Regions from separate parts of the Hydrogenoanaerobacterium sp. genome, predicted to be linked through region 1. Evidence: a T-box and tRNA genes for the amino acid it is inferred to sense, from the RefSeq annotation. Region 1 holds a T-box; the other holds one or more tRNA genes.

Region 1 (6,623 bases):
CGGCATTGGCAACGATATCCTTTAAGGCACCCTGTTCCCCATTTTGATTAGTAATTTGTGACATTTCATTTTGTGCGGCATTTAGCCATGGGGCACCATTAAAGATGGCACCCTCTTTATCGCACATAACTACCTCGCCAAGATTTAATTGAATGAGCAGCTTTGCAATTGCAATACCGGCAGCACCTGCACCGTTTACAACAATTTTAATCTTCCCTATTTTTTTGCCTGTTACTTTAACCGCATTGATTAAAGCCGCTGCAACTACGATTGCGGTGCCGTGCTGATCATCGTGAAAAACGGGAATGTCACAGCGTTTCTTGAGTTTAGCCTCAACCTCAAAACAGCGGGGAGCAGCAATGTCCTCCAAATTGATGCCGCCAAAGCTTTTTGAAATGTTGGCAATTGTTTCTACAATTGTATCTACATCCTTGCTGTCTACGCAAATTGGGAATGCGTCAACGTCGGCAAATGCCTTAAATAATGCACATTTCCCCTCCATTACTGGCATTGCTGCAGAAGGGCCGATATCACCTAGGCCAAGCACCGCAGAACCATCCGTGATAACAGCCACAAGATTGTTTTTTCGGGTTAGTTCATATGCTTTTGTTTCATCCTGCGCAATTACAAGGCATGGCTCTGCTACGCCCGGGGTATATGCAAGAGAGAGATCCTCGCGCGAACGAATTGGCGCGCGGGAAATTACCTCAATTTTTCCGTTCCATTCATAATGCTTTTGCAGTGCTGCTTTTTTTACGTCCATGCTTAATTCCATCGCTCCTATTTATTTGCAGACCGATTGCCTAAACGCTCTGCTTTTTTTGCTTAAATATTTGGTTCAGGGTTTCATGCGGCGTTACACAGGTTGCAAGCGGGCTGTAGCTCTTCGTATAAAAGCCGTGAAAATCGGTTCCTCCAAACTTGAGTACACCGTATCGGTCAGCCAACTGTTCGAGCTTTTTCGTGTCTTCCTCGGTGTTTCTGGGATGATACACCTCGATACCGTCAAGTATTTCTTTTTCAAGCAGCTCATTGAGCAACTCTAAAGAATCGTATTCATGCGGATGTGCAAGCACGGCGATACCGCCTGCAAGGTGGATGAGATCCAAAACCTCATAGGTATCCGGATATTCGACATCAACACAAATTAAGCCTTTTTCGCTGTCGAACAACTGGGTAAACACGTCGCCGAAAATACGGTCGGTGTAACCGAGATCCATAAGTGCATTCATAATATGCTGCTTATAAATAGATTTGCTGCCTGCATAATAGCGTGCTACAAAATCAGCAGTGATGGGATAAAACCGTGAAACACGCTTTATCATTTCAAGCCCGGCTTTGGTGCGCCCATCCAAAATCTTGTTACACAAACCCTCTAACCGGTCGGGCTTTTGGGGCAGGTAGCACAGAATATGCACCTTACGCCCCCGCTGGTTATCGATGCAGGAAAACTCTACACCCGGTATCACATTAATGCCGTAGCGTTTGCCTAAAACCACTGCACGTGTAATCCCTGCCATGGTGTCATGATCGGTGATGGAAACAAAATCCAGCCCTGCACGTTTTGCAAAGTAGATAACATCCTCCAGCCCCATAGAACCATCGGACAACTTTGTGTGGCAATGTAAATCGCCTATCATGGTACTACACCCCTATTCTGTTTGACTTCTGACACAGGGCCGTTCTTGCGCCTTGGGCTGCAACGCGCAATTTTTCCCTTCCATTATACAACGTCTTAATATCTATATGCAACTAAAAATGTAGGAAGAACCTATGCAGGCAGGTTGTACGCAAACTTTGGCGTACCTCTTCCAACCAAATAAAATGTCCTTAAAAAGACGAAAACAGAACAAAAAGGGACGGAAAAATTTCCGTCCCTTTGCATTATAGCGTCACTTTATGAAACACTTTTTTGCCTTTTTTAATGATTTTATGGTTTGCATCAAACTCAGATACAGGAAATGTTATCATTGGATCGGAAACTTTTACATCATCAATCGAAATACCACCCTGCTGTACCAAGCGGCGCGCCTCTGCTTTGGAGGGGGCAAGACCGGTTTTCACAAGGAGATCCAGCATATTGATGCTGCCATCGGTAAAATCGTCTGTAGAAAGCTGTGTGGTGGGCATGTTCTCACTGTGTGCACCGGTACCGAATACAGCCCGAGCTGCTTCCAGTGCTTTGTCTGCATCTTCTTTGCTGTGAACCATCTTTGTCAGCTCGTAAGCAAGCAGTTCTTTTGCTTTGTTCAGTTCACTGCCCTGCCAGCTCTCCATTGCCTCAATTTCTTCAATGGGTACAAAAGTGAGCAGCTTTAAGCAGTTGATAACATCACCGTCATCGACATTTCTCCAGTATTGGAAGAAGTCGTACGGGGTGGTTTTTTCGGGGTTGAGCCAGATTGCACCGTTCTCGGTTTTACCCATTTTTTTGCCTTCTTTGGTGGTGAGCAAGGTAAAGGTCATACCGCACACCTCTGCCTGCTCTTTACGGCGAACAAGGTCAACACCGCCGAGAATATTGCTCCACTGGTCGTCTCCGCCAAGCTCCATACGGCAATTATGGGTTCTGTACAGGTGCAGAAAGTCGTAGCTTTGCATGATCATGTAGTTAAACTCAATAAATGACAGACCCACTGCAAGGCGGGATTTAAAGCATTCTGCGGTAAGCATTTTGTTCACCGAGAAGCAAGCACCCACATCGCGCAGCATTTCAAGGTATTTTAGCTCACACAGCCAGTCGCCGTTTTGCTCCACAATGGCATTGTCCATATCCACAAACTTAGACATCTGCTGCACAAAGCAATCTGCATTGTAGTCGATCTGTTCTTTGGTAAGCATGGGGCGCATATCGGTTTTGCCGGTAGGGTCGCCAACCATGGTAGTACCGGTACCCAAAAGCAGAATGGGCGTATGCCCGGCACGCTGCATATGCTGAATAACGATCAGCTGCAAAAAATGCCCCACATGCAGGCTGTCTGCCGTTGCATCAAAACCGATGTAAAAGGTTGTTTTTTCATTCTCCAGCATATCTTTAATTTTGTCTTCATGTGTCATTTGCGCAATTAGGCCACGGCGTTTTAGTTCTTCGAATACGGTCATTGATCTTTCTCCTTTAAATTTGTATATTGCTGCGGATATAAAGAAAAGCCCTCTATCCGCATACTGCAGATAGAGGGCGTCGTAAACGCTGTACCACCTCTAATTCGTTATGACCTCACGACCATAACCTCATCAGGTACTATCATACCTTAACGCTGTAACGGGCGCCCCCGACAAAAACTACTGCTCATTCGCCTTTGCAGCTCCGAGATGTATTCACCGCACCGCTCATGCTTTTTTGCACCAACCAAAAGCTCTCTGTAATGAACCTGCACGGCTACTCGTTCTCTTCATAGCCATTACTGGGACTATATCACATTAAAAAATATTTGTCAAGCCTGTTTTTCCGCCAGCCTGAGCATTTCTTCAGCATTTTTCAGTACCGTATCGGTGATATCGGCGCCGCCTATGATACGGGCTATTTCATGGATGCGCTCTGCTTTATCGAGCGAATGAACTTCGGTATATGTTCGGGCATTGCGTATGTTTTTTTCAATCAGCAGGTGATTGTCCGCATAGGATGCGACCTGAGCAAGATGAGTAACGCAGATAATTTGACGCCCCTTAGATACCTGCGCCAGCTTTTGCCCGATTTTCTGCGCAGCCCGCCCGCTTACGCCGGTGTCAATTTCATCAAAAATAAGCGTACCAACTTGATCTTTGTCTGCAATTACATTTTTAAGGCTAAGCATAATGCGTGAAAGCTCGCCGCCCGAGGCAATTTTAGAAAGCGGCTTTGGCGGCTCACCGGGGTTGGTAGAAATCATAAATTCCATATTGTCGATGCCATCTGCCGACAATGCACCAATCTCATTCTTTACCTCAAGGCGAACAAACGGCATATCCAAAAACTTCAGCTCTTCTCCTACAGCATCGGTAAACAGTATTGCTGCCTGTTGCCTACGCTCAGAAAGTTCCTCCGCCATTTTTTGCGCATTGTAGGTCACCTGTGCAAGCTGGGCGTTCAGTTTCTGCTGAAGCTCCTCAGAGTGGTTGATAGAGGAAAGCTCCTCGGTGGATTTTTCGAGATAACTGAGGATTTCCTCAACAGAAGAGCCATATTTGTGTTTCAGTTTATAAATAGTATCCAGACGCAGCTCAATGCGGTCGATATCTCCCTCATCAAAATCAAGGTCGGTGGTGTAGTTTCGAATATCCGAAGCATATTCACGCAGCTCATAGTAAATCTCGTCTACGCGTGCCGCCATCTCCTCAAGGTTGGTAAAATACCGGCCAGCCATAGCAATCGCGTCTTTTGCGGTACCCAGCATGGCAACAAGCCCTTCGCTTTCATCATCGCCATTGAGTGCGGCATCTGCCTGTGTAATGCTTTCAACTATTTTAGCAGAGTTTCCAATCCTCTTTTTTTGTACGATAAGCTCTTCTTCTTCACCAGGTTTGAGGTCTGCGTCGGAAATTTCATCAATTTGATAAGTTAGCAGGTCGATGCGATATGCTTTTTCCGCTTCATCAACATTCAGTTTTTCGAGTTGCTTTCTGATATCCTGCAGTTGTGCGTATTGCTGCCTGTAAGATGCGAGAAGATTTTCGGTATCGGCAAAGCTATCGATAAATTTGATGTGCTTGTCCGGCGCCATCAACGCCTGGTTGTCGTGCTGGCCATGAATGTTGATGAGTGTTTGCGCTACCTCCCGCAGAATAGAAACGGTGGCGGGCCTTCCGCCGATTTTACAGGTGTTTTTACCCTCGGCAGAAAACTCGCGCGAAAGCAAAAGCGAACCGTCTTCTTCTGGCTCATAGCCAAATTCGGCAAGCGCATCGACAGTGTCCTGCGATAAGCGATCGAACAGTGCGGTTACAATTGCCTTATCTGCACCGGTACGGATAAGGTCACGCGAGGTTCGAAAGCCCAAAACAGCGCTGATAGCATCGATTAGAATCGATTTACCGGCGCCTGTTTCACCCGTAAAGATATTGAACCCCGGCTGAAATTCAATCGAGGTCTTTTCAATTACGGCAATATTTTGAATGTAAAGTTGTGTCAGCATGATGTCACCTACCTTGCAATATAGGTCTGCAACTCTTGTACTAATTTTTGAGCGTCGGTAGTTTCACGGGTGAGAATGAAAAAAGTATCATCACCCGAAAGTGTACCAACAATATTATCCAGCTTAAGCAGGTCAAGTGCCGCACAAGCGGCATTTGCCATACCGGGGTGGCATTTTACCACAACAGTGTGCCCTGCATAATCCACCGAGATAACCGTCTCGGTAAAAATGGCGCGAAACCGTGTGGAAACATTGGCTGTTTTTTCAGGCGTGACAAAGGTATAGCGGTAGCGCCCATCGGAAGACAGTGTTTTAATCAACCGTAAATCCTTGATATCGCGAGAAACCGTTGCCTGCGTCACATGGTAGCCTTCCTTTTTCAAAAGGCGCAGAAGTTCATCCTGGGTATCAATAACATTATCGAGTATCAATTCCAGTATCTTTTCATGTCTCTTCGATTTCATTCTTCTGCCCTCTTCCCAGTATTTTCAAGTTTAGTATCTCATAAAAATCCCGTTCACCAAAGTTGATAAGCCTTACGGTAAGGTCTGATTTCTTAATAATTACCTGACTGTCCTGCCGTATTTTAATGGGACGCTCTCCATCCGCAGATAGGTACAGGTCATTTTGATTGTTGATGTATTTGGCATGCACGGTAAGTATCTTTTCGGGCGAAAAAAGTACCGAACGAGAAAACAGCGAATGGGGACAGATTGGCGTCATTGCAATGGAGTCAATGCTCGGGTCAACAATAGGCCCACCTGCGGACATTGCATATGCGGTAGAGCCTGTAGGAGTAGAAAAAATAACACCATCCGCACGGTATTCACTCACCAGCTTATCTGCGCAAACCACATCAATATCAACGATACGCGAGAACACACCCTTTGTAATGGCAATATCATTCAGTGCAACGCATACCAGCTGTTCGGAATCGGTTTGGATTTTCGCCTCAATCAGCATATGATTTTGAACGGTATATCTGCCTTCCGCCAAACGAGAGAGCTTATAAAGCTCATCGCACTCCAATTGTGCGAGAAAGCCCAGCCGCCCAACATTAATGCCCAGTATGGGCAGATTGTGTTTGATGCCGTACTTGGCGCTGTGGATGATGGTACCGTCACCGCCAATGGCAATGATAACATCCATATGACTGACAGCGTTAATAAACTCACAAAAAACGACGCGCTCACTGCGTACATACTGCCGATACGAGCTGTCGAGGTATGCCTCAATGCCGATTTTATACAGCACATCAAGAGTTTCGTTCAGGCACCTTACAGCATGTTCTTTTTGAAAGTTTGGAATAATAATTGCCTTCATCGTTGTTTCATTCCTTTGCCCCTAGTGCGGTATGATACCCGCCTTTATTGCAAGTTGCTATGAGAGCTTTCTACTGTATTTTGTATTGTCTCTTTGTCGACATTGTGAACGGAACCATCATCGTTTTTGATATAAAGCAGATATTCGATATTCCCCTCCGGTCCTGTGATGGGAGAGTAATCGACATCG
Region 2 (6,623 bases), on a different contig from region 1:
AAGTCAGACTGACATCGCTTAAAGCCTTAACACCCGGAAAAACCTTTGAGATGTTGCACATCTTAAGCAGTTCTGACATCACGCTCACCCCTTTTGCTGTTTTGCGAAACGTTTCGCTCTATGGATATATCATAGCAAAGTCTCAGGGCGATAAGAATATAAAAAATTACTGTAATGAGGTAAAATACGATTTTTACTTCGACATTTTTTTATGATTTGTTTCAAAATATATCTCCCTGCAAAGGGAATTACGCAGCTTTTGAAAAGCAAGCAGATTGCAGACTGCCAAGAAAACCGCTTAGAATTTCATCTGAAACAACCTAAAAATGCAAACCCCCATAGCACTTTATTTGTGCTATGGGGGTTTTTCTATTGTACAATCGTACAATAAAGTAATTTGATCTATTTTTAATAGAATGGAAAAATTAGCTGCTGCACCTCTTCCGAAAACATGTTTTCCTTATCAACCACACAAACGGCTGTATCAATATTTCTTTCTACCCGTTCATTTTTAAGTATCTTGTAAGTAGCCTGTACGCTAAAATATCCCATCAGGTAAGGGTTCTGCAAAACAGCAACCTTTAAAATATTCTCTTCCATATACTCGGCTTGTTCTACAGTGCAGTCGATTGCCGCCAAAAAAACATCTTCGCGCCCAAGTTCTGCAAGTGCACGGGCAGCACCGGTTGCTGCTTGTGCGTTCAACCCTGCAATTACAGTCATGTCAGGGTAGTTTTTTATCATTTCAAGCGTAAGCTCCTTGGCTAAATCGATATCAGAGTCACAATAAACAGTGTTAACAATGCTCATATCGGTATTTTGCGTTATATAATCGGTAAAACCTGCATAGCGCTCTTTTGATGGCGAGGAGTTTTTTACAAAACTTACCACCCCAATTTTAGCGTCACTCGTTTTTACCCGCTCTGCCACTTCGGCAGCCAGAACGGCACCTGCTTTGATATTATCGGTGGATACAAATGATTTCCATCGGTCGCTGTCCACAGCGGAATCCAGCATGATTACGGGTATACCCGCATCGACGACGCTTTCCATTGGTTCTGCCATCATAGCATAATCTGCGGCGGCCAAAATTATAGCGTCTGGCTTACGTGTTACGCTTTGCTCAATAATACGAACTTGATTGCGGTAATTCTTCTCCTCATCAGGGCCAAGAAACCGCAAATTAATGTTGTATTTTGCCCCAGCTGCTTTCGCCCCGTCATAGACACTGTCCCAAAAGTCGGAGTTGGTTGATTTTACAATCAGGTCAACCTGATACTCTTTCTTTACAGTGCTGCAGGAAGCAAGGGTAAACACTATCAGCATTGCCCAAAGTATAGCCAAAATTCGCCTTATCATTTTGTTCCCCCCCTTACGCCTCAACCAACGGCAGCAGAATACTCACTTCTGTCCCTTCGTCCGGCTCACTTTTGAATTGTAGGCCATAGTCGCTTCCATACATAAGCTGAATACGCTGATGCACATTTTTAATACCAACTCGTGATTTAGATGAGCAGCCTATATCCAAAACATGTTCCAGTTTTTCGGGTTTGATGCCAAAGCCGTTATCGCGTACAGTGTAAACCAATTTGTCATTCTTAATCTCAGCGCGGATATCAATGATACCCGGGTGAGGCAGGTTGCCGACTCCATGAATAACGGCATTTTCAATAATTGGTTGAAGCATAATTTTTAGGGTTTTGTAACTTTTTACCTTGTCGTCAGCCATAATGGTATAAGAGAACTGGTCATCATAGCGCATTTTCTGTATTACCAGATAATTTTCCGCATGGCTTAGTTCATCCCCAACGGAGATGGTGTGGCTGCCCCCACTAAGCGAAAGCCTAAAAAATTGTGCCAAAGCGGTAATCATCTTTACCACGCTCTGTTGGTCTCCGCTTTCTGCCATCCACACGATAGAGTCTAGGGTGTTGTACAGAAAGTGCGGATTAATCTGGGCATGCAACGTATTCATCTCGCTTTTGCGCAGCTGTTTTTGTTCCTGTATCACCTGCTCCATCAGTTGCTTAATCTTATAAACCATCTGGTTAAAGGACGTGGATAACTCATTAACTTCGTAAACACTGCGTACGGTAGAAAAAGCACTCAGTTCCCCCGCTTCCACACGTCCCATCAGGTGCATCAAACGAAGCAGAGGGTTGCTGATTAAGAACGATACAAATACCGACAGCGCAATAATTACAATTGCAGCACACACAACAACTAACGTGATAAAATTACGCAGTTCGCCATCAAAGGTAAGCAACCCGTTCATGGAGCAAACGCCTGCAATTTTCCAATCTGTGTTTTTTAGTTTTTTTACAGTTACAAGCATCCTTTCACCATCGTCTTGCGGAACGACGGAGTTACCCTCGGTAAGGTTATAGGCAATTGGTATTGAGCTGTCTGAAATGCCTGCGTAAATCATTTGCTGTCTGGGATGATAAATTAACTTATCGTTCGCCCCTACAATATAAAGATAGCCGTTCTCACCTAGCTCTTTGGAACAAAGCTCCTTAATATTGTTAAAGTTCATATCAACCAACATAACGCCCCGATGTTTGCCTCGTTCGTCTTCCCATTCAATGCCCTTGCTCAGAGAAATAACCCAACGATACTCCCCCCCATAAAGCCGCTGCACATGGGGCTCGGTTAGTGTGTATATTCGGCTGCCCGGTGCTATACTGCGAAACCAAGTCTGCTTTTTTACATCTACATGCTCTTTTAACGGGCGCTGGTCTGTTTTCATAACAAGTTGTCCCTGCTCATCAAATACAGCGATTGTATCAATATCATCACGCAACACAAAATGGTAATTTTGAAATACGCTGTTCACATTGTTGTCACTGAGCAGCTTGGATATTGTGTCGGATACGGAAATCATCTCCGCAATGTAGCTATCAATGCTGGTTGCCACATTGTCTACAAGTTGTGTGTTGTTTTGCTGTAGGGTACGGTCTATCGATTCATCAAACCGACGGTTCATTACATATACAATCAACAGCATTGCAATTACCGCTATCACAGTTGTGGTCGCCGCAATTAAAATAAACAGGCTGTTCCATTTTAAGCGGGGCAGCAGAAAGCTGGTTTTCTGCTGCCATTTCTTCCAAAGCCTCTTCATATGCTTTGCTACCTCCATTCTCAACAACTTTAGTATATGAAAATCAGAGAGCGTTGTCCATACAAAACACGCTTATGTATAGGTAAAATTGGTGCAAATTGCTTTCTTGAGCAGAAAAACACACCTATTCGTATTTAATTGCAACTAAAGTAAGGCAGCAACAGTAATATCCTTCTTACCGTCGGTATGGTTTAGCGCATTTAACGACCAACTAAACAAGACCACCGGAGCTATCAAATTCCGGTGGTCCGTTTTAAGTGTATCTATGCGTATTTTCTTGCGGCATTTGGAGGGATGGGCGTTCCTGTTCTATTGAATTGATTATCGTCCAAAGCTCATTATGTTCAACTCTGCTGGATAAACCACTATTTTTTAAACAAGCGCTTAATCGTACGATATATACCATAAAAAAAACCGATAACAAGTAACCAGTTACTAGACCATAATAAATGTCGCTAAGCCTTTCCATTCAATAACCACATTCTTTCCGAGCTGATAAAGTAAATATTATCTGAATCGTGTATGGAAGTCAAGCATCTCATAAATTAGTTATTTTATTTAAATGACGCTGTTAACGTCATATTTTTTACATCTCCTATAAGCCAACCATTCATGCTACCAGTAAAATGAGTTCCTTTAAAACAGTATTCTGCTCTAGCTGGTTATGCTTTGTAACAACACAAAAAAGCCTATGAAACCATAGACTTTTTATGCTGGTGGGAGAGGATGGATTCGAACCATCGAAGCGATTCGCAACAGATTTACAGTCTGCCCCCTTTGGCCACTCGGGAACTCTCCCTTATTCAGTTGTATAAGATGCGAAAAAAATGGAGCTGGTGGACGGATTCGAACCCCCGACCTGCTGATTACAAATCAGCTGCTCTACCAGCTGAGCTACACCAGCGTATTTTCGACGCTCTAACATATTATCACGTTTAATTGCATTTGTCAACACATTTTTACCGTTAAATAAAAAGAGCAAACCATCTAAAAAATCAAAAGGGGGTCTTTTCGTCTGCTTCATTCCAATCCAGGTTCTCGCCCTGCCGCAGCAAGTCAATAACCTTTAGGATGAAGTTATGGTCGAGGCGACAGGACTCGAACCTGCGGCATCTTGGTCCCAAACCAAGCACTCTACCAAACTGAGCTACGCCTCGTCGTTGCACCGGGGAATTAGGTTGTACCTGCCCGCGTCAATAATTTCTGTTGCTATCATAGCAGATGAATTTGCGCAATCGACACAAGCGACTTAATTTAACAGTGCAGAGAACATTATATTATAGTTTTTACCTTCTGTCAACTAAAATAAAAACTATTTTTTTAAAAGCGCTTATACAAAAGGGGTTTTTGCTTGACTTATAGCAGCAACACATTTAAAATAGAACGGTAAGACAGATTTATAAAGTACAACCCATAATCTGTGAATATTGTGCCGTGAAACGGCAGAACGGAGGAACCCCCGATGCTGAAGAATTCAGAAAAAACTATGGATAAAATCGTTGCCCTTTGTAAGGGTCGAGGTTTTGTATATTCCGGTTCCGAAATCTACGGCGGACTTTCCAACACATGGGATTACGGCCCGCTCGGTGTTGAGTTTAAAAATAACGTAAAAAAAGCATGGTGGAAGAAATTTGTACAGGAAAGCCCCTACAACGTGGGTCTGGATTGTGCTATTTTAATGAACCCGCAGGTATGGGTGGCATCCGGCCATGTAGGCGGTTTCTCTGACCCTTTGATGGATTGTAAGGATTGCAAAACACGCCACCGCGCAGACAAGCTGATCGAGGACCAGACCGGCGTTTCACCCGAGGGCTGGGATTTCGAGAGGATGAAACAATTTGTTATCGACAATGCTGTGAAATGCCCCGATTGCGGCAGCCAGAACTTTACCGACATCCGCAAATTTAACCTGATGTTCAAAACCTTCCAAGGCATCACCGAAGAGAGCAAAAATGAAATCTATCTCCGCCCCGAAACTGCGCAGGGTATTTTTGTAAACTTCAACAACGTGCAGCGCACCACCCGTCGCAAGCTTCCGTTTGGTGTTGCACAAATCGGTAAAAGCTTCCGCAACGAAATTACCCCCGGTAACTTTGTGTTCAGAACTCGTGAATTTGAGCAGATGGAGCTGGAGTTCTTCTGCAAACCCGATACCGACCTCGACTGGTTCTACTACTGGAAGGACTATTGCCACAACTGGCTGCTGAGCCTCGGCATTAAAGAGGAAAACCTTCGCATGCGCGACCATGCACCTGAGGAACTTTCGTTCTACTCCAAGGCTACCACCGATATTGAGTTTGTGTTCCCGTTTGGCTGGGGCGAGCTGTGGGGCATTGCAGATAGAACCAACTACGACCTGTCACAGCATCAGGAGCATTCCGGCAAGAGCATGGAGTATTTCGACCCCGAAACCAACGAAAAATATGTTCCCTATGTGGTTGAGCCCTCTCTTGGCGCAGACCGCGTTGTGCTTGCATTCCTTTGCGAAGCCTATGACGAGGAGCAGATTGATGAAAAAGACACCCGCGTTGTCATGCGTCTGCACCCTGCGCTAGCGCCTTTCAAGGCGTGCGTTCTGCCGCTTTCCAAAAAACTCAACGAAAATGCCACCAAGGTGTTCCACGATCTTTCCAAAAAGTTTATGGTCGATTACGACGATGCCGGCTCAATCGGCAAACGCTACCGCAGACAGGATGAGATTGGTACCCCTTTCTGCATCACCTATGACTTTGATTCTGAAAACGACGGCTGCGTCACGGTACGTGACCGCGACACCATGGAGCAGCAGCGCGTCGCCATTGGCGAGCTTGCCGCATTCATTGAGTCCAAATTGGAATTCTAAATATTGATACGAAACTTCCGTATTACGCTTACCAAGGAATCTCACATCTTTTGCACTTTTACAAATAAAAAGCCGTCGAGAGTCTCGGCGGCTTTATTTTTTTGGAGGATAACATGGCACTTTTAAAAAAATATCTCTACAGCGACATGGATGGCACGCTGATTGGCAACGACAAAACAGTTTCCCAGCCGAACATCAATGCCATCAAAGAGTTTATTTCACAGGGTGGCGAGTTTTCCATTGCAACCGGGCGCTCGGCAGAGCTTGCGCTGCCCTACCTTACCGATGTTCCGCTCACTATGCCCGGTATTATTTACAATGGTGCGGCGGTGTACGACTTTAAAACCCGTACCTATCTGCACAAATGGTGCATTCCAGAGGAGACTATGCGCCGTATTGTGACCACTGCAATACAAATTTACCCCACTGTGTGCGCCGAAATTTGTGACGGCAGACCTATGCAGCTGGTCAACCCCGATTGCGAAATGGATATTTACATTATCGCCGAGAATCAGAAATACGAATTTGCCACGCTTGATAGCTGCGGTGACTGCTTTAAAGTGCTGTTTTACGGCGAGCATGACCGCCTGCTTGAGGTGGAAGCTGCACTGCACCTAGCAGGAATTCGTGGGATTTCAACCTGCTTCTCTGCTCCGT

The links. The T-box of region 1 lies ahead of tyrS (tyrosine--tRNA ligase). A T-box ahead of a tRNA ligase gene usually reads a tRNA of that ligase, here a tRNA-Tyr.
Region 2: it encodes a tRNA-Tyr, which carries the amino acid that the T-box ahead of tyrS (tyrosine--tRNA ligase) is inferred to sense. The anticodon was not compared.

Annotation. Positions count from the first base shown of each region.
Region 1 covers NZ_DALZQO010000004.1:56,906-63,528, forward strand. Annotated here, with positions in the region: gene RTV33_RS04120 (NADP-dependent malic enzyme) at 1-763, opposite strand, end outside; gene RTV33_RS04125 (PHP domain-containing protein) at 804-1,640, opposite strand; gene tyrS (tyrosine--tRNA ligase) at 1,885-3,102, opposite strand; T-box leader at 3,172-3,405, opposite strand; gene recN (DNA repair protein RecN) at 3,435-5,111, opposite strand; gene argR (arginine repressor) at 5,120-5,575, opposite strand; gene RTV33_RS04145 (NAD(+)/NADH kinase) at 5,556-6,434, opposite strand; gene RTV33_RS04150 (TlyA family RNA methyltransferase) at 6,479-6,623, opposite strand, start outside.
Region 2 covers NZ_DALZQO010000017.1:49,948-56,570, forward strand. Annotated here, with positions in the region: gene RTV33_RS10840 (ATP-binding cassette domain-containing protein) at 1-79, opposite strand, end outside; gene RTV33_RS10845 (substrate-binding domain-containing protein) at 409-1,359, opposite strand; gene RTV33_RS10850 (sensor histidine kinase) at 1,373-3,124, opposite strand; tRNA gene RTV33_RS10855 (tRNA-Tyr) at 3,839-3,923, opposite strand; tRNA gene RTV33_RS10860 (tRNA-Thr) at 3,953-4,028, opposite strand; tRNA gene RTV33_RS10865 (tRNA-Pro) at 4,205-4,281, opposite strand; gene RTV33_RS10870 (glycine--tRNA ligase) at 4,587-5,966, shown strand; gene RTV33_RS10875 (Cof-type HAD-IIB family hydrolase) at 6,080-6,623, shown strand, end outside.